One region of the Colwellia sp. 5_MG-2023 genome, then DNA from elsewhere that is predicted to be linked to it. Evidence: predicted binding sites of a transcription regulator. Region 1 holds the regulator's gene; each other region holds the start of a gene.

Region 1 (8,168 bases):
TACTATTTAATCAAGGTCGCATGTACAGCATACGCTTAATCAACGTTCATTTTTGGATGCATACAGCAGGTATAGTACTTTATATTGTGGCTATGTGGATTTCAGGTGTTATGCAAGGATTAATGTGGCGTGCAGTAAATACTGACGGTACCTTAACTTACAGCTTTGTTGAGAGCTTAACAGCTTCATACCCATTCTACTTTATTCGTTTCTTAGGTGGTGTTCTCGTTGTAGCAGGTTTCATCTTAATGGCTTACAACATGTTTAAAACTATTGGTGCTAAAGACGGAAGTCTTAAAGCCATTGAAACAGCTTAAGGAGAATAAACATGAAAAATAACCATGAAAAAGTTGAAAAAAATGTTGGTTTGTTCTTTCTTTTCACTGTGTTGGCTATCAGCATTGGTGGATTAGTAGAAATAACACCTTTGTTTTTTCAAAAAGAAACAACAACACCTGTTGATAATTTAAAGCCATATACAGCATTACAAATGGAAGGCCGTGATATTTACATACGCGAAGGTTGTAGTAACTGTCATAGTCAAATGATCCGTCCATTCAGAGCTGAAACTGAGCGTTATGGTCACTATAGCGTTGCCGGTGAATCAGTTTGGGAACATCCTTTCTTATGGGGTTCTAAACGTACTGGTCCTGATTTAGCTCGTGTTGGCGGTCGTTACAGTGATGATTGGCATATTGCTCATCTAACTGATCCTCGTTCAGTTGTACCTGAGTCAAATATGCCTGCTTATAGCTGGTTAAACGTTAATACACTTGATGGTGAGTTAACAGGTAAAAAGCTTGAAACATTTAATTGGTTAACACGTAATCGTAGCCATAAAGATGAGAATGGGAACCCTATTCCTCTTTATACTCAGGAAGAGATTGATGGCGCTAAAGATGCGGTTAAAGGTAAAACTGAAATGAGTGCCTTGATTGCCTACTTGCAATCACTTGGCCACGCATTGAAGTAAACTGATTATGATGGAATATGGAACACTTAGAGGGTTAATTGCCCTCCTTATATTGGCATTATTTATTATAATTGTAGTTTGGTCATATTCAAAAAAACGTAAGTCTTCATTTGATAAAGTTGCTAACTCTATTTTTGAAGAAGACGACGTTTTAAAAGAACAAACTATGAAAAACGATAAAACACGCCATTTTGATACAGATAGCAAACAGGAGACTAATAATAATGTCTAGCTTCTGGAGTATTTGGGTTTGGGTTCTTACCTTGGGATCACTAGTAGCTTATGTTTTTCTACTACGTTGGTGTTTAAAGAACTTTACAGGTGTTAAAGAAGGTGAGTCAATGGGACACAGCTTCGATGGCATTGAAGAATTAAACAATCCGCTACCTAAGTGGTGGAGTACGTTTTTCTTATTAACAATTATTTGGGCATTTGGTTATATTGCTCTTTACGGGTTAGGAGGCTGGTCTGGTCTTTTAGGTTGGAAGAGTTCAAACCAAGGTATTCTAAATATTGCTGAATCAAAGGCAAAAACAATAGAAAATTTAGCTAAAGATTCAGGTGTTTTAGTTCAATATGACCGTGAAGTTGCGCAAGCAAACGAAAAATATGGTCCAATTTTTGAAGCTTATGCTGCACGTACAATTGAAGACTTGTCGACAGATAGCGAAGCATTAAAAGTAGGTCAACGTTTATTTATTCAGAACTGTGCTCAATGTCATGGCTCTGATGCTCACGGTACAACAGGCTTCCCTAACTTAGCTGATAAAGATTGGTTATATGGTGGTACACCAGAGAAAATCAAAGAAACTATCATGCATGGTCGAAAAGCATCAGGAATGGCGGCATGGTCTAACGTTCTTGGTGGTGAATCAGGTGTTAAAGAAGTAGCAGCTTATGTTATTAGCTTAAGCGGCCGTTCAGTTAACCCTGATCTTGCAAAAGCAGGTAAAGAGAAGTTTGCTCTTTGTGCAAGTTGTCATGGTCCTGATGGACAAGGTAGTTTAGCACTTGGTTTACCTATGGGTGCTCCAAACTTATCTGATAATATTTGGTTATATGGTGGCTCTCAACGCGCAATTGAAGAATCAATTCGCAATGGTCGTGCTGGCGTTATGCCTCCTTGGAAAGATATTTTAGGTGAACAGAAAGTACATGTAATAAGTGCTTATGTTTACTCACTTTCTCAAGATTAAAATTTAAGAAATAATCAAAACATTACATAGTTTGTAACAACCTATGTAAGTTACAAAAACCCTAGGTAACACATTGTTAACTAGGGTTTTTTATTATTAAATCTTACTAAAGAAAAGTAGCTCAAAAGGTAGATAAGCGCTATAATATGCGTCAAATTTAACCTATTGAATATTGTTATATATTATGAAAACATCTTGGTATCGTGAGCCTTGGGCTTGGTTAGTTTTTTTTCTTCCATTTTCTGCTGTTGTTGCAGGAACTATCACTTATGTAATTGCCAATACTGATCCGGATACGCTTGTTGTTGGTGACTATTACAAAACAGGTAAAGCCATTAATTTACAAGTTGCAAAGGTTAAACGAGCACAAAAGCTAGGAATACGCTTTACATTACAGCTTACTAATAATGAACTTATAATAGAGCCAACGGGTATTGAAAAAACATTTTCATTGCTCAATGTTAGTTTTTTTCACCCAACGCAAGAAAGCAAAGACTTTTCTTTAGCTTTAACACCTGATGGTAATGGTTATTTTAGACATAGTTTTGATCATGATATTTCGGGGAAATGGAAAATAACTATGTCTCCATTTGATAATGACTGGAAAATCCAAGAAACCATTGTATTACCTCAAAGTACTGTTATTGACATCATTCCCGATCCAACTAAAGCACAATAAACTATGTCCACTTCTTGTTTTCATTGTAATGAAGTTATTCCATCCGGTATAAACCTTTACGTTACCATTAATCAAAAAGAACAACCTATGTGTTGCATAGGTTGTCAAGCTGTTGCGCAAACTATTGTTGATAATAACTTGACCCAGTATTATCAATTTAGAACTGAGCCAGCCCAAAAAGGCGCCGAGCTAATACCTGAAGAATTAAAAAGCTTACAATCGAAAAAAAATAAATTACTTAATGAAGAAATGCTGCAAAGTGAATTTATTTATCAAGATCAAGGTGCAAAAGAAGCTATTTTAACGATTGAAGGGATTAATTGTGCTGCTTGTGCTTGGTTAATTGAAATGCAACTTACCAAGCTTAAGGGGATTAACGAAATAAGTGTCAATGCAACGACACAACGTGCAACCTTAAAGTGGCAAGATAAGGTTTTACAATTAAGTGAAATACTTGATGCCATAGAAGACATTGGTTATCAAGCCCTTCCCTTTAAAGCAAATGAAATAGAACAACGTAATAAGAAAACCAGCAAAGTATTTATCAAGCGTTTAGGCATCAGTGGCATTTTAATGATGCAAGTTATGATGATTGCTGTCGGGTTATATTTTGGCGCTTTTTCTGATATGGATGAAGATCATAAAATATACCTGCGTTGGGTTAGTTTTATTCTAGCCATCCCTATTGTTTCATACGGAGCTTTCCCTTTTTATATTGGCGCAATAAATGCTTTAAAGATTAAAAGATTGTCGATGGACGTTCCGGTATCAATTGCTATTATTTTAGCCTTTACTGCCAGTGCTTGGGCAACAATAACTGAGCAAGGAGAAGTCTATTTTGAGTCCGTATCTATGTTTACTTTCTTATTGCTTATCGGTAAGTTTTTAGAATTTAGAGCACGCTCATATGCTGCTCAAGTTTCAGCAAATTTGTTAAAGTTGATGCCAATGACGGCGACTAGATTAAAAAAAATAGGAAGTAACTCTCCTGCAATTAATGAAACAGTTCACACAAAGAATAGTGAATTACAAAAGTCAGCGAATGATGTTGAAAATATAAGTAATGAAGAGCTTATTGCTGCCAAACAATTAATTAAAGATGATCTAGTGTTAATTAAACCAGGTGAAGCTATTCCAGCAGACGGTATTATTATTAGTGGCGCCAGCCAAATTAATGAAGCAATGTTATCTGGCGAGCAAACGCCAGTATCAAAAACAATTGATGATGTGGTTTTTGCAGGAACCATTAATGGTGATGGAAACCTTACCGTCAAAGTACAACAACCAAGTAATCAATCATTTTTAAGTCAATTAATTCGTTTAAGTGAGAAATCTCAAGCATATAAGCCTAAATTGGCACGTTTTTCTGATAAGGTAGCACAATATTTTGTCGCTATTATTTTACTTACAGCCATTGGTACCGCACTTTATTGGCATCACCATTTACCCGAAGAAGCTTTTTGGATTACCTTATCCGTATTAGTTGCGACCTGCCCCTGTGCATTATCTTTGGCAACACCAACTGCCTTAACTTGTGCCACAACTCGATTAAATCGTGATGGTATAATGATAAAGTCAGCTCATGTCATGGAAACCATGCCTAAAATAGATTGCTTCGCTTTTGATAAAACAGGCACGTTAACAACAGGTGAGTTTGCGATAGATAGAGTTGAAATCTATGATAATCAATACACTAAAGCCGAAGCATTAGTGATAGCGGCAGCTTTAGAATCTCATTCTGAACATCCTTTAGCTAAGCCTTTCAAACAACATAGAGACTTTAATCTTCCGACAAAAGAAATCCAAGTTCAGTCTGGATTAGGTGTAACTGGTATTGTTAATGAGCACCCTTATCGTATTGGCAAAGCTAGCTGGCTGTTAACAGCTACAGAGCATAAAAATGATCAATCGTTAATGAGCGCTTCTTGTGTACTCGTTTTTGAAAATAAACTTATTGCAGCATTTTATCTGGTCGATAAGATCAGAGAAGACGCCTATATTTTATTAAACACGCTTAATGCCAGCCATCAAACAATGATGCTGTCTGGTGACAATCAAAGCGCCTGTGACAAAGTAGGTAAAACCTTATCTGTAACTCAATGTCATGGTAACTTAAGCGCCACAGATAAAATGTCAATAATCAAAGAACAACAAAAGAACAATATTAACATTGCTATGGTAGGCGATGGTGTTAATGATTCTCCAGTATTTGGTGCTGCACATGTATCTATGGCAATGGGCTGCGGAACTGATATAGCCAAAAGCGGTGCTGATGTTATTTTACTTAATAGTAAACTAACAAGTATTAATACCTTAAATGATGTATCAATAAAGACTAAACGCATTATTTTTCAGAATTATTTATGGGCTTTTGGCTACAATGCTATTGTATTACCATTAGCTGTAGCCGGTTACATTACACCTTACATGGCTGTTATTGGTATGTCTGTTAGCTCAATTTTAGTGATCAGTAATTCACTACGCTTACTCAGATAATAGCCCTTAAGATCAAGAGAAACAAAAATGAGCATTATTTATTTTTTAATTCCAATCGCAGTATTACTAACAGCACTGGGTATTTATATGTTCTTTTGGGCAGTAAAAACTGAACAGTTTGATGACCTTGAAAAAGAAGGTATGAGTATTCTTTTTGATAATAAAGAGGATGATAAAACAACCAAACAAAGTAGTGATAAACCTGACAGTAAAAATCATGGCTAACAAAGTCAGCAGTTCTCATAACGGTAACTAACTCAATGAACCTAGACTTATTCTCCGCATTTGTAATAGGATTACTTGGCTCAGGGCATTGTATTGTGATGTGTGGTGGGATTACCACCATGCTCACTTCAGCCCTTCCTGAGTCAAATAAATATAATAATCAAATACCTGTTAATAATCAGAGACCGATTAAGCACTCAACAACATCCTCAATTACTCGTAGTAAAACCGCCTTAGTAATTTTATACAATATTGGTCGTATTTCTTCCTATGCTTTTATCGGTGCAATTGTTGGATTTACCGGCTCTATCGCGGCAAAAAATATTGGAATGCCACTTGCTGGCCTACGGTTAATTTCGGCAACCTTTATGATCTTACTTGGTTTATATTTAGGTCAGTGGTTGATGTGGTTAAATCGAATAGAAGCCCTAGGTAAGTATTTATGGCGTTACATATCACCTTTAGCCAGTAAAGCCATCCCTGTAAATTCACCAATAAAAGCACTTACTCTTGGCGCCATTTGGGGCTGGTTACCTTGCGGATTAGTCTACTCAACCTTAACTTGGGCACTAGCAAGCGGTAGCATATATACTGGGGCGAGTATTATGTTCTTTTTTGGCTTAGGTACTCTTCCCGCACTGTTAACTCTTTCTATTGGGTTTAGTAGCATTAAAAATACTTTAACTAAACCATCGTTCAAAAAGGTAATGGCGTTAGTACTAATAACCTTTGGTATTTATAGTTTTATTGTTGCATACCACCAGATGTTCTAATACCATAGCATTATCCTAGAAATTAGAGTAAATACATAAATGAAAATTTACCCTATTCCTATAAAATAAATGAGTAGCCTATGTTAAATAATAGTTCCCCTGGTGCACAGCATATTAACTGTCAAAACTGTAGTATTAGTGAACTTTGTCTACCTTTTACCTTAAATGATCAAGAACTTAATACGCTTGATCAAATTATTGATCGTAAACGTCCTTTCCACAAAGGTGATAAAATATTCACTGATGGTCAAGAAATGCAGGCGCTTTATGCTATTCGTTCTGGTACATTTAAAACTTTTACCGTTAATGAACAAGGTGAAGAACAAATCACTGGCTTTCACTTAGCTGGAGATTTACTAGGATTTGACGCTATTGCCGAATCAGAACATAAAAGTTTTGCTCAAGCTTTAGAAACATCGATGATATGTGAAATTCCTTACGATAATTTAGATACTTTATCTAATACTATGCCAAAACTTAAGAAACAAGTTTTACGCTTAATGAGTAACGAAATTAGAACCGATCAAGAAATGCTTACGTTGTTGAACAGAAAGAATGCCGAACAGCGTGTTGCTACTTTTTTAGTCAGCTTAAGCAAACGCTATCGTGCCAGAGGTTTATCAGCCAATGAATTTCGCCTTACAATGACACGAAGCGATATTGGTAATTACATTGGACTTACCGTTGAAACAATCAGCCGTTTATTAAATCGTTTTCATAAAACAGGCTTAATTAAGGTTGATGGTAAACTTATTACTATCATAAACCTCAATGAACTTGTTAATTGTGCCGAACTTTAGCTCCTCAAAGGCTTTCTAGCGTTATAATTTATAATGCTTGTTTTAAATCCCTTATACTTTGATTTAAAACAAGCATTAATCTCACACTTTTGATATAAATTACTTAAGCTTTAATAAAGTTTAACCAATGTATAACAACAGGGAGAATTATCATGAAAACCTATCAAAAAATTCTAGTCGTTATCGACCCATCAACTGATGAACAAAAAGCATTACAAAGAGCAATAGACTTAGCTGCCAATATTAAAGCAAGTGGCGGTCAGGTGGAAATAACTGCTTTTCTAAGTATCTTTGACTTCTCTTATGAGATGACTACTATCCTTTCCAACGATGATCGTGGCGCTATGCGACAATCTGTTATTAAAGATAAAGAGCTTTGGCTAGAAGGTATTATAAGTGATTTAAAGCCTGATATTGATATTAGTAACTTAGTTGTTTGGCATAATCGCCCTTTTGAATCTATTATTGAACAAGTAATCCAAAATAATTACGATCTAGTCATTAAAGGGACTCATCAACATGACAGATTCAAATCGGTAATTTTTACTCCTACCGATTGGCATATATTGCGTAAATGTCCATGTCCAGTATTATTAGTAAAAGAACATGAATGGCCAAGCAATGGGAACATACTTGCGGCAATTAATGTCGGAAGTGATGAAACAGAGCACAATTCACTTAATAATAAAATTACTAAAGAAGCAAAAAATTTAGCACAGCTGATTCAAGGAAACGTTCATTTAGTAAATTCATTTCCTGGCACACCTGTTAACATTGCAATTGAAATACCAGAGTTTAACTCTAGTGAATACAATAATACTATGCTGCAACATCATAAAAAGTCGATGGCAGCACATGCGACTGAATTTGAAATTGATATCACTAACACTCACGTTGAAGAAGGCTTACCTGAAAGAGTCATTGAAGAAGTCGCAGATAAAATTGATGCTGAGCTAGTTGTGCTAGGCACAATAGGCCGAACGGGTATTTCTGCAGCATTAATTGGTAATACCGCAGAGCATGTCA
Region 2 (8,168 bases), on a different contig from region 1:
ACCGCGTCCACCTAAAAATGCAACACCTGAATTATTAGCAAAGTTACGTACTTTTAAACGTCAAGCATTACATGCAGCTATGCTTTCATTATATCATCCTATAACGGGTGAATTAATGACTTGGCATGCTGATTTACCTGACGATTTTGTTGAGTTAGTTGAATTACTACAAGAAGACACTAAACTTAATGCCGTCGACGATTACTTATAAAGCAAATAATATTAGAACAAGTTCAGCTATTGAGCTTGTTCAATGGCCAATACCCTCATCGAACGATGAAAGTATTGGCCAAGCAGCTTTAATTGATAACGTTTTTTCAGTACAGACAACACGGCTTTTACCTAGTAATACGCTTAAAGGTTCATCACTGCCTTATCAAGCTTTTAATCTTGGTTTACATGTTGGAGATTGTCCTGAACGGGTAAAAGATAATCGTCGTTACCTACAATCTTTGTTACCTGTAAACACTCAAATTCAATGGCTTAATCAAGTTCATGGTAATGAGGTTGTCGAAATATCGACAATATCTGCAGAGTCACTTACCGCTGATGCTGCTATTACTCAAGAAAAGAATGTTTGTTTAGCAATTATGACTGCAGATTGCCTTCCTATTTTATTAGCATCTAAGTCAGGCAATGAAATTGCCGCCATTCATGGTGGTTGGCGTCCTTTGTCTGCGAATATCATTCAAAACACAATTACCAAAATGAACACACCAACCGAAGATATTTATGCATGGCTTGGGCCTTGTATTTCGAAAAATGCTTTTGAAGTGGGTAGTGAAGTAAAAGCTCAATTTGTTGAGCAATGTGATTCTTTTAACTGTGCCTTTATTGCAACCTCAACAGGTAAATATTTAGCAGATTTACATAAAATTGCCGAAATACAATTAAATGCCCTAGGTATTAACGCCATAAGTACACTACCAGAATGTACTTATACAAATACGGATAAATATTACTCTTATCGTAAAGATAGCGTAACTGGAAGAATGGCAACACTGATTTGCCTATTATAAAGACCTCGCTTCACTACTCATGGTGTTTATACTATTAGTCGTTAATGCCAAGCCGTTTTATTTAGATTATGTCTGAGCAATTATTTGTTCTAGATCAAACTAATGCTTATCCTCTATTGAAAAAGACCACACTAGACCTAATGTTATAAGTAATTACATCAGGTTTAATTAATTCATAAGTCCAGTAATATGGCAGGAGAATATTTATGCGTTTAGATCGTTTTACACAATCATTCCAAGAATCTATTGCGGATGCACAGTCGCTTGCATTAGGTCGAGATCATCAATTCATTGAACCCATTCATTTAATGATGGCGTTGTTAAATCAAAATGGTAACTCTGTTATTCCGCTATTAAAAAGTGCGGGAATAGATGTTCATACGCTAAGAAATAAAATAGAACAAGCACTGCAATCTTTAGCACAAATAGAAGGCTCTGATGGCGATGTTCAGCTTTCTTCTGCATCAGGTAAGGTGTTAAATTTATGCGATAAATATGCGCAGAAAATGTCAGATAAATATATATCTTCTGAAATGTTTTTACTTGCAGCACTTGAAGATAAAAGCACATTAGGTTCTATTTTAAAAGAGCTAGGGGCTAATGAACAACGTATTAAAGCGGCGATTGAACACGTACGAGGCGGTCAAAAAGTTGATGATCAAAATGCTGAAGATGTTCGTCAAGCATTACAAAAATATACGGTTGATTTAACTGAACGTGCTGAGCAAGGAAAATTAGATCCTGTTATTGGCCGTGATGATGAAATCCGTCGTACTTTGCAAGTATTACAGCGTAGAACTAAAAATAACCCTGTTTTAATTGGCCAACCAGGTGTGGGTAAAACTGCTATTGTTGAAGGTTTAGCACAACGTATTGTTGATCATGAAGTACCTGAAGGATTAAAAAATAAACGTGTTCTTTCTTTAGATATGGGCGCTTTGATTGCTGGCGCTAAATATCGTGGTGAATTTGAAGAACGTTTAAAAGCTGTATTAAATGAGTTGTCTCAAGAAGAAGGTAAGATCATCTTATTTATTGATGAATTACATACCATGGTCGGCGCTGGGAAAACAGATGGGGCGATGGATGCCGGCAATATGTTAAAACCTGCGCTTGCTCGAGGTGATTTACATTGTGTTGGGGCAACAACGTTAGATGAATACCGTAAATATATTGAAAAAGATGCGGCATTAGAACGTCGTTTTCAAAAAGTGTTGGTAGAAGAGCCTACTGTTGAAGATACTATTGCTATTCTACGCGGCTTAAAAGAGCGATATGAACTTCATCATAGCGTTAATATTACCGATCCTGCTATTGTTGCGGCGGCTACATTATCTCATCGTTATATTAGTGATAGACAGTTACCTGATAAAGCGATTGATTTAATTGATGAAGCAGCTTCAAGTATTCGTTTGCAAATGGATTCTAAGCCTGAAGATTTAGATCGACTTGAGCGCAAGTTAATTCAACTTAAGTTAGAGCAAAAAGCATTAGAAAAAGATTCTGATGATGCAACCGTGAAGCGTTTAGCGGATATCTCGGAACAAATAAATGAAAAACAGACAGAATACGATGAACTAGACGAGGTTTGGACGACAGAAAAAGCAGCGTTGTATGGTACACAAACGATCAAAGAAGATTTAGAGCAAGCTCGTATTGAGCTAGAAGCGGCAAGGCGGGCAGGTGATCTTAATCGTATGTCTGAATTACAATATGGCAAGTTACCTGAGCTCGAGAAGCAACTTGATTTAGCTAGCCAAGCTGAAATGCAAGAAATGAGCTTATTAGCTAATAAGGTGACTGAAGTTGAAATTGCTGAAGTACTTAGCCGTGCTACGGGCATTCCTATTGCTAAAATGTTAGAGCAAGAGCGTGATAAATTACTCAACATGGAAGAAGAATTACACCAACGTGTTATTGGACAAGGTGAAGCGGTAGCTTCAGTATCGAATGCGATCAGACGTTCGCGTGCTGGCTTAGCCGATCCAAATCAACCAATAGGATCCTTTTTATTCTTGGGGCCTACAGGTGTAGGTAAAACAGAGTTAACAAAAGCACTCGCTTACTTTTTATTTGATACTGAAGAGTCACTTATTCGTATTGATATGTCAGAGTTTATGGAGAAACATTCAGTTGCGCGGTTAGTTGGCGCACCTCCAGGATATGTTGGTTATGAAGAGGGGGGTTATTTAACAGAAGCTGTTCGCCGTAAACCTTATTCGGTTATTCTATTAGATGAAGTTGAGAAAGCGCATCCTGATGTTTTTAATATATTATTACAAGTGCTTGATGATGGTCGCTTAACTGATGGTCAAGGTCGAACTGTTGATTTTAAAAATACCGTTATCATTATGACCTCAAATATCGGCTCAGACATAATTCAAACATTTGATAATGACAACCAATATCAGCAAATGAAAGCGCAAGTAATGAATGAAGTTAGCCACCATTTTAAACCTGAATTTATTAATCGAATTGATGAATCGGTTGTGTTCCACACCTTAGGAGCAAGCCAAATAGAGAAAATTGCTGGCATTCAAATTCAATCATTATCAGATCGACTAGCAGAACAAGAATTAAGCTTATCTGTTAGTAGTGAAGCATTAGCTTTAATTGCTGAAGTTGGCTTTGATCCCATTTTTGGTGCTAGACCATTAAAGCGTGCTATTCAGCAGGGGATTGAAAACCCGTTAGCGCAGCGCTTATTAGCAGGAGACTTTGCGCACGGTTCAACAATAAATGTTACGGTGGAAGAAGGAGAGTTAGCTTTTTCTTAAAGCCTAGTCTTTATCTTAAGAGCTAGTATAGAGCACTCTTAGTTAAATATTGTTTATTAGAAATAATTAGGAGCGCTTAATTTCACTAAAGTATTGAGCCTGTAATCTCTTTGGTTACAGGCTCAATGTGTTTTTAACCAGGGAAGATTTAACGCTTACGCATTTTACCCTAGTTAAGGCTACCTATTCTTGTATGCTATCGGGCTTACAGTACAAGCTTATATTTTCTTTACTTAGTGCAAGTTGTGCTTTCTTGTCTTTATCAGACAACGTTTTATTTTTGCCATTAGTGTCGACTATCATTACTGTGCCTAGTGAAGTGAGCATCTTTTCATTGAGCCGTGCTGATTGGCAATTTTGCTCGGCTATTTTCTTGTTGTTAGCCAAGACTTCTTCTTTCTTTTTTTCAAATTGGCTTAATTGCTCATTCATTGTGGCGTTTTGCTGATTATGCTTTGGTGCTATTTCTTTTGCTTGATAAGAGGAGTTGGTCGTTAGTTCAGTGTAATTATCATCTTTAGGTTGGCTTTGGCTAAAATGAATAACATTGTTTTCATCAACCCAACGATAGATAGGAATATCTTTTGCTAGCACATTGGTACTAAAAAACGTAATAAAACTCAATATGATAAAAATTAGATTAATAAAAGGCATAGTATTCCTTTGATATAAATAAGTCATAGAATAGCTATAAGAGTATTACAGCGCTATATTCAAAGCAATCGAGGCTATAAACTATTTAAGGTGTCTTATTTAATGTATAGGTTATAATCATAAATACGAGTCTCTTTATTGCTTTAGAATAATTATGAAATGCCTTCCTCGATTACTTGTATTTTTATTGTTTTATAGCGCCTGGGCGTTAGCAGATAAAAAAGAAATCAAAATAGCAACTGTGCAAGGGCTTCCTTTTTCAGAAGTTGTTGATAATGAATTTGTTGGTACAAGTATAGAAATATCGACTCTATTGGCCGAGTCGATTAACTTGAAACCGACTTTTATTCATTGTCCTTTTGCTCGTTGTTTGAGTATGGTTCAGCAAGGAGAAGCTGATATGATTTTATCTGTTAAGAAGCTACCCGAGCGAGAGGTCGACTTAATTTTCCTTCATCCAGCTTATATGACGCAACATGAACCGCTGCGTTTTTTCACCTTAGCTTCTAGAGAGATTAGCATAACAAGTTTTGATGATCTCAATAAATTAATTGTCGGTACCCTTAGAGGCGCTCGTTATTTTGATGCTTTCGATAAAAGTAACTCGATAACCAAAGTTGAATTAACCTCTCATAAGCAGTTAATTCAAATGCTCTTACATGGCAGGATTGATGCGTTTATTGACCGCGAGAATTCTATTTTAGCATTTTCATTTTTAGCAGATATTCAAGAAAAGTTTGCGCTAGCAGATTATCAATATGATGTCGCGCTAAACGCTTATATTGCTATCTCCAAACATTCAAAGATTAAAGACTATGAAGAGCCTTTATCAAAAGAATTACAAAAATTAATTGCCAATGGCACAATAAATAATATTCTAATGAAAACAGCAAGCCAACGAAAAAAATAGAGTGAATTATGATTGTATTGCAAAGTGCTATGGAAAAAAGCCAACTGTATAAAGTGGACGAGTTTGGTATTAAAAATTATAACTATGGAGTAATAGGCTCTCTTTCCTTTATTGTTTTCTGTCTGTTAAATATTAGCTTGGGATATGTTGCATTTTTAGCTGAAACAAGTGTTGTTGGCTCGCCAGTAAAAACCTATGCTGATGCATTTTGGTTGATGTTAATGTCTTCTACCACGATTGGCTTTGGGGATGTGTATCCAATAACTTTTATTGGACGAGCCGCAGTTTTCATTATGTTTGTTTTAGGTGTGGGTATATTGGGTGGAGTAGGTGCTATCTTTGCTAACAAACTACTTGGCTTTGCCGATACGAGTATTAAAAACAGAGAATTAAGAAAACAAAATGCAGATATATATGTACAAAATCTTGCTATTTACAAAAAACTAGAAGAACTTGAAAAGAAGTTAGAGTCATTATCCAAGTAAGGTTTTTTTGAATATTTAGAAGAGGAGAGCTATTCAAACTAAAAGCCTCAAAGGATGAGGCTAGATTCTTCTATTACTGATGAGCGTATGTCTTATTTTATTTCTTAGATTGTGCTTGTTTTTTATTTGTTTTTGCTTGACGACGCTCTTCAATTATAGCTTGTATATCACCACCGATATGGCTTTCACCACGGGCTTCGGCTAATGATATTTGACGTTGACGTTCCGCATAACGATTGCGTTGTTCGTCCGTTACTTTATCATAACAACGGTGACAGCTTACACCCTTTACATAATGCTTACTTTGTTTTTCATCTTCTGTTAACGGAAAACGACAGGCAAAACATTGATCATATTGACCTTGCTCTAAATTATGATTAACAGCAACACGACCGTCAAATACAAAACACTCACCTTCCCACATTGTTTCAGTGCTAGGTACTTCTTCAAGGTACTTTAAAATACCGCCTTCAAGATGATATACCTCTTCAAAGCCTTGTTCTTTTAAATAAGCTGTCGACTTTTCACAACGAATACCACCAGTACAGTACATGGCTACTTTCTTATGCTTATTTTTATCAAGGTTTTTTTCGACGTATTCAGGAAATTCCCGGAAGGTTTCAGTGTTTGGGTTAACTGCGCCTTTAAACGTGCCAATTTCTACTTCGTAATCATTACGGGTATCTACCAATAAAACTTCTGGATCAGAAATTAATGCATTCCAATCTTTTGGTTTAACGTAAGTACCTACTACTTGGTTTGGGTCTATTCCTTCAACCCCCATAGTGACAATTTCTTTTTTCAACTTTACTTTTGTACGATGAAAAGGGTTTTCCTCACTGTAAGATTCTTTATGAGAGATATTATCTAAACCTGGCTGTTCACCAAGGAAAGCTAATACTGTATCAATACCAGCTTGTGGTCCTGCAATTGTGCCATTAATGCCTTCTGCGGCTAATAACAAGGTGCCTTTAACATCAACACTGGTCATTTTTTGTGATAATGGTTCGCGTAACGCTTCAAATGCGTCTAAACGAACGAATTTGTATAATGCACAAATAGTAATTGTGGATGAGGTTTTTTTTACGGTAACAGGGCTCGAAAACGCTTTATCTGATGAACTCATATGTACTCCATTGAACTAGCTGGAACGTAAATCCAGTGCTATAGATTGAAAGATTGACCCAAAATATTATGTCGCTGATATTTGGGTGGCATATTCTAACAGGAGGTGAATAGACAAGTCTATTTTCTCTTGTGTTTGGTGTTAGTTTAACTGTAAGTTTGGTTTATTGCAGTTGCACGCTGCTTAAAGTGAAATGATAGCAAAGGGAATTAGTAGGATTAAGGTGATATAACTTAAAACGCCCATTGAGGTGAGTGACCAATGGGCGCTTACTTTTAATAGTACAATTGCAATTGCTAATTAAGCGTCAACTTTTAATATAACGGTATCGGCTTTCTTGGTATATTGGTCCATTTTATGGAAGTTTAAATAACGATAAGTGTCTGCAGCCGTTGCGTCAATTTGTAAGGCATACTCCATATACTCAGCTGGCGTAGGTAATTTACCTAAAATAGCACCAACTCCGGCTAATTCAGCAGAGGTTAAATACACATTTGCACCATTACCTAGACGATTAGGGAAATTACGCGTAGAGGTAGACAATACTGTTGATTTCTCTTTAACACGGGCTTGGTTACCCATACACAATGAACAACCTGGCGTTTCTATTCGTGCCCCCGATCTACCATAAATATTATAGTAACCTTCTGCTGTTAATTGATCTCTATCCATCTTCGTTGGAGGAGCAACCCATAAGCGTGTTGGTAGTGTACCGTTAAATTTATCAATTAGCTTGCCGGCAGCTCGAAAGTGACCAATGTTAGTCATACATGAACCGATAAATACTTCATCGATATGTGTTCCTTGAACGTCTGACAATAATTTTGCATCATCAGGATCGTTAGGGCAACAAACAATAGGCTCTTTAATCTCAGTTAGATCGATTTCAAGAATATGAGCATACTCAGCGTCTGCATCCGCTTCCATCAGTGAAGGGGTTGCTAACCATTCTTCCATCGCTGTTATTCGACGAGTGATGGTACGAACATCACCATAGCCTTCACTGATCATCCATTTAAGCATAACAATATTGGATTTCAAATATTCAGCAACAGCATCTTCTTCAACTTTGATGGCACAGCCTGCAGCTGATCGCTCCGCAGAAGCGTCAGATAATTCAAACATTTGCTCAATAGTTAAACCTTTCAATCCTTCAATTTCTAATATGCGTCCAGAAAATTCATTAACTTTGCCTGC
Region 3 (8,168 bases), on a different contig from region 1:
CGAAGCTGATTTTGATAAGGTAATCGGCATCAATGTGAAAGGTGCATTTGCGGCAATAAAAGCGGTGTTACCTAATATGAAAAGTAATAACAATGGCGCGATTATATTAATGTCTTCTGATCAAGCTCTCATTGCTAAGCACAATTCTTTTGCTTATAACTTAAGTAAAAGTGCGCTTGCTTCCATGGCAAAAACAACCGCATTAGATTACGCTCAGTTTAATATTCGAGCGAATGCTGTCTGCCCTGGTACCATTGAAACACCGTTATATCATCAAGCTATTGACAATTATTGCCAGAAATCTGGAGCAGATAAAGCAGACGTTCATCGCGAAGAAGCAAGCTTACAACCACTAAACCGCTTAGGACAACCTGACGAAGTGGCTGAATTAGTATTCTTTTTAGCTTCAGATAAAGCTAAGTTTATTACAGGAAGTTTACAGGTTATTGATGGTGGTTACACAGCACAATAGCTTAGAGCAGAAAACATGAAAATTATTGACCCACATCTGCATTTATTCGACTTAGCACAAGGTGATTATCATTGGTTAAAACCGGATCATCCGCCTTTTTGGCCTGATAAGTCTGCTATTAATCAAACCTTTGAAGAAAGTGATTTGGCCCTTGAGCCTACGTTTACGTTAGCTGGCTTTATTCATATTGAAGCAGGGTTTGATAACTCCCAACCTTGGCGAGAATTAATCACTTTAGAGCAAAATTGCAAACAACCTTTTCGAGCGATAGCTGCGATTGATTTAACACTAACTAACCAAGGATTTAATGACTGTTTAACAAAACTAACCGCCCTACAATCTTTTGTTGGGGTTCGTCATATATTAGATGATGATACGCTGCCATTACTAACAAACAAGCAAGTATTAACAAACTTCAGCCAACTTAATAATGCTGCTAAACAGCAAAATAAAACACTGATTTTTGAAGCACAATTATCATTAATTAATTCAACCTCAGTAAGTTCGTTATGTGATGTGATTAATGATAATGCTAATATTTCCTTTATTATTAACCATGCAGGCTTTCCCCCAACCGACATACAAAGTGTTGAATGGCAATATTGGCAAAGTAACTTGCTTAAACTATCGAGCTATCCTCATGTTGCAATAAAATGTTCCGGCTGGGAGATGAGTGACAGAAATTATAATCAAGCTTGGCTTACTCAAAGCTTAACAATAATTTTCGATATTTTTGGCCAAAATAGAATGCTGATGGCTAGTAATTTTCCGCTATGTTTGTTCAGTCATAACAGCTATCAAAATTATTGGTATTCGGTTATCGAGAGTGACTTTATTCAAGCATTATCAGCGCAAGAAAAAAGCGCATTGTGTTATGACAATGCGCTTCGTTGGTATGCTATAAGTTGTTAATAATTTAGCAATTATTTAATAGTAACATGTGGTGAACGTTTCACTATTTCATCATTCAGTTCAATGCCAATTCCCGGCACTTCAGTTACTTGAAAGAAGCCATCGACTGGCTGAGGATCTTGTAAGCATAATTCACGGTTCCAATCTTTAATTGCATAAGTATGATGTTCATGAATTAAGAAATTAGGAATCGCAGTTTCTAAATGCAATGATGCTGCCGTTGCTACTGGGCCACCACATACATGGGCTTGAATACGAATATCATAAACATCTGCATAATCGCACACTTTTTTAGCTTCAGTGAAGCCGCCACACAAGCCAACATCAGGTTGTAAAACATCAATACTTTGATCTTCAAAATAAGGACGCACATCCCAGCGATGATACAAACGCTCTCCACCAGCAATAGGTACATTCACATTATCAGAAACTTTTTTATGAACAGCAGAATTTAAGTAATTTACCGGCTCTTCGTACATCATACAATCAACTTCTTCGACAATAGCGCCCATTTGAATGGCAGAAGCAGCCCCCATAAGTGAATGAGATTCAAAAATTATATCAACATCTGGTCCAACTGCGTCACGAATAGCACGTAATCGATCGCCAAAAAGGCGCATTTGTGGTCGAGTAAAAAGCTTGGTTCTGTCAAATGAAGAACTACCATCTTTGTTATACACAATCGGGTCAACTTTAACCGCATCATAACCTTCACTAACCGCTTTTAAAGCAGCTTGTGCATATTCTTCAGGCTCAATAAGTTTTTTAATATCGCTATCCCAATCAAATTGTAATTGGCTAGCATAGGTACGTAACTTGTCATTTACTTTACCACCCAATAACTGATAAACCGGGACGCCTAATGCCTTAGCTTTTATATCCCACAAAGCAGTATCTATTGCACTCATCGCTGAATACAATACAGGTCCGCCACCTAAGCCCCAAAAACTTTCTCTGAGCATACGTGACCATAACAATTCAGTATTAAAAGGATTAAAACCAATTAACACCGCTTCCGAAATTTCTTTCAGCATTGCTGCTGCTGCGCTGTGCCCCCAATCATAAGCCAAACCAGCTTCACCAACGCCACTTATCCCTTCATCAGTATGAATACGTACAAAAACAGGATTCCACGCAGGACGTTTGGGGCAATGAATATCAAATACTTCAATATGAGTAATTTTCATTTTTATCTCTTTTAATAAGTTTATTTATCTTTATCTTTATCTTAAAACTAACGACTAAACCACTAACTACCAGCGTTAAGCTGTATGATTCAATTTGAACGAAAAAGCACGGAATTGACGTTAATCAGCAAAATCTGGATATTTGCGATACACTCGACGTAACATTGCTGGCCAAGCAGTTTCACCACCGGTTTTTCCTGTATGTACAATATTAGCTTGTGCTTTAATGCCATCAATAATACTTTGCGGCGCATAAATAGGTTTCATATCTGTTGCCATTACTTGTAACTGTATTTGGCATGCTCGCGTTAAGTCATACATATGCATAAACGCATCACCAATGGTTTTGCCCATGGTCAGTGCACCATGATTACGCAGTAACATAAAGTTTTTATCACCTAAGTCCTCTTGAATCCTTAACTTCTCTTCATGATTAACCGCTAAGCCTTCATAACCATGATAACTGAGTGACGCAAGCGCAAACATCGAATATTGACTTAAAGGTAATAAACCTTCTTCCAAGCTCGCTACCGCAATAGTTTCATTAGTATGCACATGCATAACACACATATCATCGTGCCGCGCTTCATGAGCAGCACTATGAATAGTAAAACCGGCAGGGTTGATGTCAAATGGGCAATCTTTATCAACAATATTACCGTTAATATCAATTTTGACTAAATTAGATGCGGTTACTTCTTCAAAAGCTAAACCAAAAGCATTAATTAAAATATGTTCACTATCTGGAATACGTGCCGAAATGTGAGTGTGGATTAAATCATCCCAACCGTGCATTACCATCAATCGGTAGCAGGCAGCTAAATCAACACGCGTTTGCCATTCTTGTGCTGAAACTTTATCTTTTAAATTTATCGGGGGAATTTCGAACATGTTCATGACCTAGTTGCGTTTCAATATATAAATTGAAGTATGTACACTGTAATACACAGAGTACAATATGAGAATTTCTTTATATTGAATACTACCTGAGCTAACACTCGGTATAAAGAAAGAGTTATCATAAGTTATAATTTCAAATTAAAAACAACCTTAATATGTGTATTTTATTTTTTGCCATTAAAGAACACCCTAAATACCCAGTGATTATTTGTGCTAACCGAGATGAAGTTCATCAAAGACCAACCCAAATGATGCATTGGTGGCCAGAAACAAAGCAACAAGCAAGTATTTTAGCTGGTAAAGACTTACAAGCAGGCGGCACTTGGCTAGGGTTAAATAAACAAGGTCGATTTAGTGCGCTTACTAATTTTCGCGAGCCACAGTTATTTGATAAAAATAAACAATCACGTGGTGATTTGGTAACACAAGCATTAGCTAAGCAAGATCAAGAAATAAATAAACAACTAGTGAATACAGCACATCAGTATAATGGCTTTAACCTAGTGTTTGGAAAACTCGACAACCTCACCTACTTTAATAGCACATCAAAAAAACAGCAAACATTAACGACTGGCTTTCATAGTTTATGTAATGGCGACTTAGACGATATTTGGCCTAAAATGGCTTTAGGACAAGAACAGCTTGCTACGGCAATACAGGAGTCTGCTAGTCAACTTTTGAATATCAATAACTTATTCACCCTGATGAAAAACAATCAACAAGCCGAAATAGAGAAATTACCTAAAACGGGGGTTCCATTAGATTGGGAGCAACGCCTTAGTTCAATTTTTATTGTATCGCCAGAGTATGGCACTCGTACTACCAATATAATCACCCAAGACAATCAAGGAAATATTTCTGTTTATGACAGGAGTTATGATGCTCAAGGAAAATGTGTAAAAGAGCAGCAATTCTCTATTCCAGCAACATAAATTACTTAAACGATGCATGCGTTGGCTCACTTAGGTAAAGTATATTCTCTGATATTCAACTGATGTTTTTGTAATTTTCGATAAAGAGTTCTAACGCTTACTTCTAAATTATCAGCAATTATTTTTGGTTGATTACCATATTTGTTTAATAGCTCAATAAGATATTTTTTCTCATTGGATAGTAAATTAGCAGGGTGATCTTCCACCTTAGTTGCATTAGTAATATGCTGAGGCAAGTGTTCTATATTAATGAATTCGTCATCACTTAATAAAGCACTTCGCTGTACAATATTTTTAAGCTCTCTGATATTACCCGGATAGTGATAATTTGACAGTTTAGTTAATGCTTCTGGTGAAAACATTTTTGATGAAAACTCACTTTTTGATAATAAATGTTCGGCTAATAACGAAATGTCTGACTGCCTTTCTTTTAACGTTGGTAAACGAATAGGAAACCCTGCAATTCGATAATATAAGTCTTCACGAAAAGTGCCTTCTACCACCATTTTTTCTATATTTTTGTGGCTAGCGCAAATCAGTCTAAAGTTAGCCTTTTTCTTATCAATACCCCCTACACGTCGATAATAACCTGTTTCAATTAAACGTAGTAACTTCACCTGTAAGTTAAGCGGGACGTCACCTATTTCATCTAAAAATAAAGTGCCATTATTTGCTAAGCAAACCAAACCTTTTTTACTCGTATTGGCACCGGTAAAAGCCCCTTTTTCATGGCCAAACAACTCAGATTCAAATAACGATTCACTTAAGCCAGTACATTCAACCTCTATAAACGCTTCATTTTTTCGTTTACTCGCCTGATGTATTGATAACGCGACAAGCTCTTTCCCTGTACCGGTGTCGCCTTGTAGCAACACACTAATATTACTGCTGGCGCTGCGCGTGATCATTTTAAGCAAATTTTGAAAAGGCTGACTTTTACCTATTAGCTTTCGATCACTACTGACACTGCTAGCAAAATCAATTTTTTCTAATATTTCTAAAAAGCCAATGGTTATTCCGTCATTATTTTTAACGGGTTTCATCAAAATACTACAATAAACATCGCCTAACTCGGTTCGATGAATATGTAACGCTGAGCTATTTTTATCGGTTATTTTACAAGATGATAAAGGACACGTTTCACCTTGCTGATCACAAGGTTTAGTTGCATTGTGCGAGACTTCATAGCATTTACTCTTTCCCAGCAATACTTCTGTTTTATAGGTATCACGATAAGCTTGGTTGACGGCCTCTATTGAGTAATCATTGGTAATGTAAATAGCTGGTTTTTCAACAGACTCGATAATTGCTTGAATTGTTTGGTGTACCACTTCGCCCCCTTAAGCCAAAATTGTCACAAACTCTCGCCATTTAATGTCATTTATGACTCAATTAAAAGCAGATTATTATAAAAAACGATATTTACAGCTTAATACACTGTTTTAAAAGTGTTTATTTTAACGTTATTCTTTGGCACTTATATTGCTATTCATATTACTGAATATACAAGCATGATACTGCTATAAGTAATTAATGTTAAATATTCATCGCTAATAACAAGCACTTTTGATCAGAGTAACTTAAGCTAAGAAATAGCATTTTTACTCTAAAATTCAAGTACTTTTAAAGTTAATTTCAGTATGTGGGATAAAATGATGATGAATATTTTTAATTTGATCTGGATCAAACGTTCAAAACGTTTTAAACTTTCAGAAATTATTGAAACTTTATTTTTAAGTCTATGGAAATTTCAGAGAAAAACCAGTCATTCGTTTATCACTTTGGTGAAATGGGTAGTAAATGGGGCTTCAATCGTACCGTTGGGCAAATGTATGCCTTATTGGTGATTACTGACAAACCAATTACCGCAAACGATCTGGCAACTACGCTTAATATTTCTCGCGGCAATGTCAGTATGGGTATTAAAGAACTACAGTCATGGAAATTAGTACAAGTTACTCATGTACCGGGCGATCGTAAAGAATACTACAATGCTATTGGTAGTGTGATGGACATGGCGAATATTGTTTTTGAAGAAAGACGTAAACGTGAAGTAGATCCGACTCTATCATTACTACGAAATTTACTACTAGATACGCCAGAAACCGATAGTGAAATATATGCTCAGCAACGTATGAAAGACATTCATGACTTATTAGAAATGATCACCAATTGGGCTGCTGAATTACAAAAACTAACCCCTGAACAATTAAATACGCTAATGAAATTAGGAACAGGTGTGACCAAGATATTATCAGTTAAACAAGCCTTATTTTCTAAAAAGCAAACTGAATAAATAAATTTAGAACAACCAAACACCATCGAGACGTTAAATAATGTGTTGTGCAATAATCACGCAAGAGAGAAATCAATATGATCAATGAAACCTTAGTAGAGCTATCGCGGTGGCAGTTCGCTGTTACTGCCTTATTTCATTTCTTGTTTGTCCCTTTAACCTTAGGGTTAACGTGGATCTTATTTATTATGGAAGCCGTTTTTGTTATGACTGGCCGCGAAATTTATCGTGACATGACAAAATTTTGGGGCAAGCTATTTGGCATCAACTTTGCCATTGGTGTTGCAACTGGGCTAACCATGGAGTTTGAGTTTGGTACCAATTGGTCTTATTACTCACATTATGTTGGTGATGTCTTTGGTGCTCCATTAGCCATTGAAGGTTTAATGGCATTTTTTCTTGAATCCACGTTCGTTGGGATGTTCTTTTTAGGCTGGGATAGATTAAGCAAGCGCCAGCATTTAATCGGCACCTTTCTAATGGCATTAGGGACCAACATGTCAGCTCTATGGATATTAATTGCCAATGGCTGGATGCAAAATCCTGTCGGTAGTGAATTCAACTATATGACAATGCGCATGGAATTAGTTAGCTTTAGCGAAATAATTTTTAACCCCGTTGCTCAAGTTAAATTTATTCATACTGTAGCAGCAGGCTATGTAGCAGGCGCAATGTTTGTTTTAAGTATTAGCAGTTATTATCTACTTAAAGGAAGAGATGTTGCTTTTGCTAAACGCTCTTTTTCTGTCGCTGCCGGCTTTGGTCTTGCCGCAATACTATCAGTAATTCTTTTAGGTGATGAGTCAGGCTATGAAGTTGGCGAAGTACAACGCGTTAAACTAGCTGCTATTGAAGCCGAATATCATACCGAACCAGCTCCTGCAGCGTTTACCCTAGTAGGTTTACCTAATGACGAAACCATGGAAACGGATTATGCGGTAAAAATCCCGTATGCATTAGGCATAATTGCTACCCGCTCTTTAGACGGTGAAGTTATGGGCTTACGTGATTTACAAAAAGCCCATGAGCCTAGAATCCGTAACGGTATGGTTGCCTATGAATATTTAGAAAAACTGAGAAATGGCGAAGAAACCCCAGAAAATATCGCTAGATTTAACGAAACAAAGCATGATCTTGGCTACGGCTTATTACTGAAACGTTATACTGATAATGTGGTAGATGCCACTGAAGCACAAATACAAATGGCAGTTAAAGATTCAACCCCTTCAGTTGCTCCCATTTTTTGGGCGTTCAGAATAATGGTTGCCTGTGGTTTTACGATGTTACTGTTATTTGGCTTAGCTTTTTACTTTAACGCTAAACGACAAATAGAAGAAAAACGTTGGTTATTAAAAGCCCTACTCTTCGCATTACCTCTACCTTGGATAGCAATAGAAACAGGTTGGTTTGTCGCAGAGTTTGGTCGTCAACCGTGGTCTATCAGTGAAGTTTTACCGACTTTCATGTCA
Region 4 (8,168 bases), on a different contig from region 1:
CTTTATATTTTGAAAAGACATCATTTATCTAGTGAAGGAGCACAAGAATAAAAGATATAGCCAAAAAGACTATGAAAATACTGGAATAATTCATCAAAATAGCCAATTATATCGCTTCTTTTTATTTCAGTAGCAAAATATCATCATGACCACACCTAATCATTATATTCTTACTTGGCAATGTCCGGATAATACAGGCGTTTTAGCAAAAGTTTCACAAAGTTTATTTGAGCATGGCGCTTTTATTACTGAAACTTCGCAATATAGTGACCCTTATACAGAAACATTTTTTTCGCGTATCGCCTTCGATGATCGAAATTTAACGGTATCAGCAAATGAGTTTATAGAAGCTGTAGATGAGTTAGCTAAACCACTCAATATGGAATATAAGCTTCGTAATAAAAACGATGTACCTAACGTCGTTATTGCTGTTTCAAAGGATGATCACTGTTTAGTATCATTATTAACTAAATGGAAATCAGGTGTTTTACCCATTAATATTGTTGCCGTCATTTCTAATCACCAAGATTGCCAGCCACTTGCTAAATGGCATGGTGTTCCTTTCCATTATTTACCAATTACGAAAGAGACAAAAGTAGAGCAAGAAGCCGAAATACTCTCGTTAATGAATAAATGTGATGCGGATTTACTGGTACTTGCACGTTACATGCAAATTTTATCTGATGATTTATGTCGAGAATTAGCGGGTCGTGCTATTAATATTCATCATTCTTTTTTACCAAGCTTTAAAGGGGCTCGCCCATATCATCAAGCACATAAGCGTGGTGTAAAAGTTATTGGTGCAACAGCGCATTATGTAACAGCTAATTTAGACGAAGGACCTATTATTGCGCAAGAAGTGAAACCAATTAATCATACTTTCACTATCGAACAGATGGTTCATATGGGCCATGATTTAGAAGCAACAGCCTTAAGTCATGCGGTAAGGATCCATGCTGAGCAACGCGTCTGTTTGAATGGTGATAAAACAGTAATACTTGCCTAGCTCTAAAACTTAGCTATGGAATTTAGCTATTCGAGTCTAGATATTCAAATCGAACATAACTTAGCGTTGTAATAATTTCTATACAATCAAGCGTAGTGAATTGCTGACGTTTCATAAGTACTTAAATAGGGCTAAAATTAGCGAACTTAACTAAGGTGTGATTAAAATTAGATCATACTTTAGCTAAGTTTAAGAAGCCCTAATGATGATAAATATTGAAAAAATTCACCACGTCGCTTATCGTTGTAAAGATGCCAAAGAAACAACCGATTGGTATAAAGATAAGTTGAACATGGATTTAGTGTTAGCAATTGCTGAAGATGAAGTTCCTTCGACTAAAGCGCCTGATCCCTACATGCATATCTTTTTAGATGCTGGCAATGAAAACGTGCTCGCTTTTTTTGAAATTCCCAACTCGCCTGATATGGGACGAGATGAAAATACACCGGCTTGGGTACAACATTTAGCCTTACGTATTGAAAGTGTTGAAGCACTCATTTCAGCAAAAAAAACATTGGAAAGTAAAGGTGTCGATGTTTTAGGGCCAGTCAATCATGGGGTGTTTAAGTCAATTTATTTTTTTGATCCTAACGGGCATCGTTTAGAGTTAGCTGCTAACACAGGTACGCCAGAGCAATATAAAGAATTGAATCGTGTGGGGTATGATATGGTTGAAGAGTGGTCGAAAACCAAAAAAGCACCACGACATGCCGCTTGGTTGCATGAATAAAAGCAGTTAGAAAAGCACATTATTCAAAACCATTCATACGGTTATCCAAAACTAGAAACTATCCATTACTTTTTAACGGTTAATGGCGTAAAATAGCGCAATTAATCGTTAAAAAAGTATCATATTCATGTCTCGTACAAAAAAATCTAGAAAACCAGGTGGCGCGCCAACAGCGAAAGCCAAATTAAGTAAAGTTGAATTATCTAATATTGAAAAAAGAGTGCGTAAAAAAACAGGTAAAAAGCCGGGTAACCGCCAACAAGAAGCACAGCTAGATAATAATTTAGAGCAAAAGGCTAATCTGAATAAAGATCCTCGTATTGGCAGTAAAAAAGCTATCGATTTAGGCGCTCCTGTAAAGCCAGCTAAAAATGAGCCAGTTAAAGCTAAAGTAAAAACCAGTAAACCGAAACAAGATCCTATTGCCGCATTACGTTCTGTAAATGATGATACTGATGTGGAGCTTAGTTTAGCGCAAGAATTAGCTAATATTGAAGAAGATGAGCAGTTACAAGTTATTTTGGCTAAACAAGAAGATGGTATCGATTTAACGCACGAAGAAGTTAACTACTTTAACAACATGATGGAACGTCATGAAGAAATAAGCGCTGAATTAGATGATGAAGAAGACGAAATCATCAACACGAGCATTAGTTCTGAAGAAGATTTATGGGATAAGTTAGACAATTCCACTTTACCTGATTCAACTAAATAACATAATAGCTAAGGTTAATGAATATGAATCCATACTGGTTTATTGCCGTTGTTGTTGCGGTAATTATCGTTTTAAGCTTAGCATTTTATGCAGGTAAATTGTTGAAACAATTGAGTGTACAAAAACGCGCCCAACAGCAAAATGAACTACTGCGTCAGCAAGCCTTAGCTAAGCATGATGATAAAATACTTGCTAGTGTGCAAATCATTGTACGTGCTATGCAAGAAGAGCAGTGTGATTTTAGTGAGGGATGTTGGCGTTTGTCAGTATTACTTGATTCTTTAAAATTGAGCAGTGAATTATCCCAACAATTTCCTGCGATATTTCAACAATATGAAGAAATAAAGCATCTTTCAATTCTTGGTGATAGAAAAAAACTCGATAAAAAACAGCGGATGAAAGAAGATTATCAACGTATGACTAGTGAAGCAAAATTACATGATGATATTGTGACAGATCTTGGCTTATTGAAACAGTATGTCACAGAAAGAATCAGTGCCTTAAAGGCCACAAATTCAGTTACGTAACTACAGACATTAATGTGGGTTATTTAACATAAGAAGCAAGTTTAAATAACTTACACATTTCGATCATTGCTTGTGTTGAATCAATAAACTCGAAATTAATCTAAGTATAATACGCGTTATTAATCGCTTTAGCTTAGATAAATTACGGGTAACATCATGCAAGCAAGTCAATTTTTCGATCATCAATTACTCAGTAAATATAACACCAGCGGCCCTAGATATACTTCATATCCTACTGCGTTAGAGTTTAATGATGAGTTCAAGCATGATGACTTTATTCAAGCGGTAAAAGATTCACCTAACCGTGAATTATCGCTATATGTGCACATTCCTTTTTGTCATACCCTTTGTTATTACTGTGGTTGCAATAAAGTAATTACTCGCCACCGTGATAAAGCTGATATATACCTTGATTATTTAGCGCAAGAAATTGCCCTACAAGCCCCATTATTTACTGAGTATAAAGTTAAACAGCTACACTGGGGTGGTGGTACACCAAGCTTTTTAACACATAAACAAATTACAACCTTGGTGACACTATTAAAAGAAAAATTCGATTTTTCTGATGAATTAGAAATGAGTATTGAGATTGATCCTCGCGAAATTCAGATGGATTTAGCCGAACACTTATTTTCATTAGGATTCAACCGGTTAAGCTTAGGTGTACAAGATTTAGATTTAAAAGTACAAAAAGCAATAAACCGTGTGCAGTCAACCGAGTTTATTGGTGAATTTATTGGTCATGCAAAAGCGATAGGTTTTCAGTCTGTTAATGTCGATTTAATTTATGGTTTACCGCATCAAACCTTAGAAAACTTCAAAAATACTTTAGACAAAGTGCACGAGTGGAACGTTGATCGTATTTCATTGTTCAGCTATGCCCATTTACCAAGTCGCTTTGCTGCACAGCGTAAGTTACGTGATGAATGGCTGCCTGATGTAAAACTAAAATTTGCCTTAATGAAGTTATCAATAGAAACACTTTGTAGTTATGGCTACGATTTTATTGGTATGGATCATTTCGCTAAATCGAACGATGAGCTTTCTGTTGCTCAACGTGATGGTACTTTGCATCGTAATTTTCAAGGTTATACTACTAAAGGCGGTTGTGATTTACTGGGGCTTGGCGTGTCATCGATTAGCAATATTGGACGTTCGTTTGGTCAAAATACTAAAGACTTAAAAAGCTATTATAACGCGATTGAAAGCCAACAACATGCACTTGAGCGTGGCGTTAGTTTAACTGACGATGATATTTTACGTGGTGAAGTTATTCGAGAGTTAATGTGTAACCTTTATGTTAGCAAAGTAAAGATTAGTGAAAAATATAATATCAACTTTGATGACTATTTTGCTGAAGATTTACCGTTATTAACATCATTTATTGAAGACGGTTTAGTTGAAAATAATGTGAAAGAAATTAAAGTTGAGCAAAAAGCTCGATTACTTATCCGTAATATTTGTATGAGCTTTGATGCCTATATGAAAAAGCATATTAACCAACAACGTTTTTCTCGGGTTATTTAACTTAGCCAAGTATCATGTTTTAAAGTTAATACTTGTATAAAACTGAAAGAAAAAGCCTGATAAAGAATCAGGCTTTGCAATGAGAGTGCATATATAATCAAATGCTTGGTAACTAACGTTATCTATAATTCGCTTTATTTAGTTTCTAAGTTAGTTAATCGAAGTTAGTTAAGGAAAGCAGCTTTAAAGTGTTCCTATTACGCCTTCTCGTCGCTTGTCTGCTGCACCTTCGAGTGTGCCATCAGGCTTGCGCATAATCACACTTAATCCTGAATTTTCTCCTCGTGATGAATCAACATCAAAGCCCATGTCTTTCATTGCTGAAATTAATGACTCTGGAGCAGCATCTTTTTCTAAACGAACGGTTTTGCCTCGGGCAACCATATTGGGTAAGTCAACAGCAGCTTGTGGATCTAAACCCCATTCAAACACACCTACTAAGGTTTTAACGGTATAGGCGATAATGTTGTTACCACCTGGAGAGCCTGTTGCCATTAAGAATTCACCTTCTTTATCTAACACAATTGATGGCGACATTGACGAACGAGGTCGCTTGTTTGGCGCAACCGCATTTACAATGGCATTGCCGTCTTTATCATGATGTTGAAAAGAGAAGTCAGTAAGTTGATTGTTTAAAAACATACCGCCAACCATACGCGTAGTACCAAAAATGCTTTCAACCGTTGCTGTCATCGACACAACATCACCTTTTGTATCTACAATGACAAAATGAGTTGTACCATGTACATCTTGTGTAGCATCAATACCGGCCGTTGTTTGACTAGCTGAATCGTTGTATGCCCAAGGATTGCCTACCGCATATGTCAGGGGGGTGGCTTTATCTGAAATAAGTTGAGCGCGTTTCGCTAAATATTCTTTATTTAACATGCCCGTAATAGGCATATCGACAAAGTTAGGATCGGCAATAAATTGATCTCTGTCGGCATAGGCGAGTTGTTGTGCTTGCGCCATAACAGCCCAATTTTTTGGATCAGCAGGACCTGCCGCACTTGGGCGTGGACCATTTTCTAAAATGCCCATAATCATGCCAACAGCTAACCAAGATGACGGCGGCGGCGCGCCACATATTTGAGCATCTCGATAATCTTGACACAATGCAGTGCGCTTAACAGCTTTATAGGCGGCAATATCTTCAGCAGTTAAAGAACCCGCTCTAGGCTCTCGTTGAACCATAGCCGCTATTTTTTGAGCAATATCGCCATGGTAAAACTCCGTAGGGTCTTTAGAAATAATTGCTAGTGTTTTTGCGTACTCAGGATTTTTTAAGAGATAGCCAGTTGGGTGAGGAGCTCCCGCATCGTCATAAAAATATTCAAAAGCATCGGTAGGGCCTTCTTCAGGCGTACTTGGGATAAATTTGCCAAAACGCTCTAACATACCGTATAAACGTGGAGAAATTTCAAAGCCTTCAGTGGCTAGTTTACTTGCATAGCTAAATAAGCTGCCCCATTCTAATGTACCATGATCTTTATGAGCCATAGATAGCATAGCTACAACTCCTGGTGCACCGGTAGATAAACCACTGGTTTTCGCTTGAATAAATGGCATAGAATCACCATTTTCTAACATAAACATATCTGGTGTAGCGCCACTTGGTGCTGACTCACGGCCGTCATACACAGCTAATGTTTTTGTTTCATTGTCGTAATGCACCATAAATGCACCACCAGCTAAACCGGAGCTTTGAGGTTCAACAAGACTCAATACTGACTCAATAGCGATAGCTGCATCTACTGCCGAACCACCGCTTCTTAACACTTCTAGTCCAGCTGCTGTAGCATGAGGATTAGCTGTTACCACCATAGCTTGTGGCTTAGGTTGTTCTATTTTTTGCTCCGCTTTTTGTTCTGTTGGTATTTCAGCCGAACCGCACCCTAAAAGAGTGGTTGATAATACCGCTAACGCGAGCATGTGAAACTTCATAAGTTGTTCCTTATAGTTGAAACTTTACCATTAAGATCGGGTGTTTAAGACCTGATGGGCGAATAGTACATAAAAAAGGAGCAAGCCACGTTAAAAAAGTTAAAACGCACAAAAAGCCCTAAAATAATATATACCATTACTTTATTATCATATATATGTCTCTACTTACAATGAACTTATGTTAATAACGCATAATTTATCGTTTAATATCAATTACCTTATGTTAATAATCTCTAGAGATAGAATGTCAGCCTTAAAAGGGGATTACTTAGATAATGGTTGTTGTCCTTAAAGTAAGAAAAAACTATCCAACTAGCGTATGACTTAAAATAGAATAAAATATTAATTTAAGTCATATTAATTTAAGTTATATTATTTAAGTTATTCACGGTATCCTAAGCTGACGTCAGCTTAACTTAAGTCGCAATTTTAGTCGCAATTTTAAATTTTTCCCAAACTAAATTGATACCCAGCACTGTTAAAGATTAATTCAGTGTCTTTGCCTGTGTTAACTTCTTTGGCTAAGTCTACCCATTGGTAATAAACATTTCTATGTACCTTGGCCAACAATTCACGTCGAACAGTGACATAGAGTTCACCATTATCATTGCTTGTTATTGGATGGTTATCATCCAGTATAAATTCATTACCAACATTATTAGTTACTACCATGGTTGATTTGCTGTCATCTTGCCAGCGCCATTGCGTTAGTACAAAAGGAACATCTTCAACGGTAATTTTTATTTTTTCAACTGGTGTAACAAGGTAATAGTCGTTTTGCTCTTTTTTTAGCACAGAAGCTAATAATTTTACCAAGGCAGGACGTTTAAAAATGCTACCTGCATAAAACCAATCACCATTAGCTTTTATTTGTAGATCCATTTCACCACAATAATCAGGATTCCATAACTCAACAGGTGGAATTTTATCTCCCTGTGCTTTTATTTGTGCGGTAATTTTATCTAGTGACATAAGGTTTTCCTGCGGTTAGCCTGATATTAATCTTAGCAGTAATTTTGATAAATTGATAAAGGTGTAAGGTGATTTATCTGTTGTGTAAAATCATATCAATTCTATTGAATACTTATGCAAATTGAGGCACTATTTACCCACTTAAACAGAGCTCGCTGTGGTGCAGTTTATTTATATAAGCTACGTAGCGATAATGATCAATTGATCAAGGAACATTAATGAAACCGAACACTAAGCCGAACATTAAACCGGCCAACCCTAACTTTTCTTCAGGCCCATGTGCAAAACGTCCAGGTTATGATCTTGCTGCACTTAATACTGATAATTTAGGTCGTTCACATCGTAGTACTATCGGTAAAGCACGTTTACAAAAAGCGATTACTGAAACCTTACGTTTATTAAACTTACCAGAAGGTTATAAAGTGGGTATTGTCCCAGGCTCAGATACAGGAGCTATGGAAATGGCCATGTGGTCATTGCTAGGTCAGCGGCCAGTAGATGTTTTTGCATGGGAGTCATTTGGCTCGGGTTGGGGCACAGATATCGCTAAACAGCTGAAATTAGACGATACTCGTATCTTTACTGGTGAATATGGCGATTTACCTGATTTTTCGCAAGCCAATCCTGACCACGATATTATTTTTACTTGGAACGGAACAACGTCAGGCGTGAAAGTTGAAAATGCCGATTGGATCAGTGAGCAACGCACGGGATTAACCATTTGCGATGCCACTAGTGCTGTATTTG

What was found. Region 1 encodes FNR, which switches genes on or off when oxygen is low (the NO sensors DNR and NnrR bind a similar motif). Its sites were predicted from a motif close to TTGATCTAGATCAA; they were not measured.
Region 2: clpB (ATP-dependent chaperone ClpB) is a predicted target of FNR. The motif match lies at 1,104-1,117, and genes of this name have one in related genera.
Region 3: Q4496_RS05415 (GbsR/MarR family transcriptional regulator) is a predicted target of FNR. The motif match lies at 6,077-6,090, and genes of this name have one in related genera.
Region 4: hemN (oxygen-independent coproporphyrinogen III oxidase) is a predicted target of FNR. The motif match lies at 3,049-3,062, and genes of this name have one in related genera.

Annotation. Positions count from the first base shown of each region.
Region 1 covers NZ_JAUOPW010000001.1:121,065-129,232, forward strand. Annotated here, with positions in the region: gene ccoN (cytochrome-c oxidase, cbb3-type subunit I) at 1-317, shown strand, start outside; gene ccoO (cytochrome-c oxidase, cbb3-type subunit II) at 329-973, shown strand; gene Q4496_RS00485 (CcoQ/FixQ family Cbb3-type cytochrome c oxidase assembly chaperone) at 984-1,205, shown strand; gene ccoP (cytochrome-c oxidase, cbb3-type subunit III) at 1,198-2,169, shown strand; gene Q4496_RS00495 (FixH family protein) at 2,354-2,848, shown strand; gene Q4496_RS00500 (heavy metal translocating P-type ATPase) at 2,852-5,344, shown strand; gene ccoS (cbb3-type cytochrome oxidase assembly protein CcoS) at 5,372-5,569, shown strand; gene Q4496_RS00510 (sulfite exporter TauE/SafE family protein) at 5,605-6,342, shown strand; gene fnr (fumarate/nitrate reduction transcriptional regulator Fnr) at 6,423-7,142, shown strand; gene uspE (universal stress protein UspE) at 7,295-8,168, shown strand, end outside.
Region 2 covers NZ_JAUOPW010000003.1:72,093-80,260, reverse strand. Annotated here, with positions in the region: gene rluD (23S rRNA pseudouridine(1911/1915/1917) synthase RluD) at 1-211, shown strand, start outside; gene pgeF (peptidoglycan editing factor PgeF) at 189-1,019, shown strand; gene clpB (ATP-dependent chaperone ClpB) at 1,226-3,796, shown strand; gene Q4496_RS03485 (DUF4124 domain-containing protein) at 3,980-4,450, opposite strand; gene Q4496_RS03480 (ABC transporter substrate-binding protein) at 4,605-5,360, shown strand; gene Q4496_RS03475 (ion channel) at 5,369-5,845, shown strand; gene Q4496_RS03470 (rhodanese-related sulfurtransferase) at 5,943-6,971, opposite strand; gene acnB (bifunctional aconitate hydratase 2/2-methylisocitrate dehydratase) at 7,272-8,168, opposite strand, start outside.
Region 3 covers NZ_JAUOPW010000004.1:166,959-175,126, reverse strand. Annotated here, with positions in the region: gene Q4496_RS05445 (SDR family NAD(P)-dependent oxidoreductase) at 1-472, shown strand, start outside; gene Q4496_RS05440 (amidohydrolase) at 488-1,384, shown strand; gene Q4496_RS05435 (mandelate racemase/muconate lactonizing enzyme family protein) at 1,396-2,571, opposite strand; gene Q4496_RS05430 (class II aldolase/adducin family protein) at 2,692-3,462, opposite strand; gene Q4496_RS05425 (NRDE family protein) at 3,627-4,403, shown strand; gene Q4496_RS05420 (sigma-54-dependent Fis family transcriptional regulator) at 4,430-5,734, opposite strand; gene Q4496_RS05415 (GbsR/MarR family transcriptional regulator) at 6,145-6,699, shown strand; gene Q4496_RS05410 (cytochrome ubiquinol oxidase subunit I) at 6,777-8,168, shown strand, end outside.
Region 4 covers NZ_JAUOPW010000013.1:862-9,029, reverse strand. Annotated here, with positions in the region: gene purU (formyltetrahydrofolate deformylase) at 146-1,006, shown strand; gene Q4496_RS10290 (VOC family protein) at 1,212-1,736, shown strand; gene yihI (Der GTPase-activating protein YihI) at 1,864-2,451, shown strand; gene Q4496_RS10280 (DUF2489 domain-containing protein) at 2,475-2,978, shown strand; gene hemN (oxygen-independent coproporphyrinogen III oxidase) at 3,135-4,505, shown strand; gene Q4496_RS10270 (gamma-glutamyltransferase family protein) at 4,689-6,449, opposite strand; gene Q4496_RS10265 (DUF1285 domain-containing protein) at 6,891-7,421, opposite strand; gene Q4496_RS10260 (phosphoserine transaminase) at 7,640-8,168, shown strand, end outside.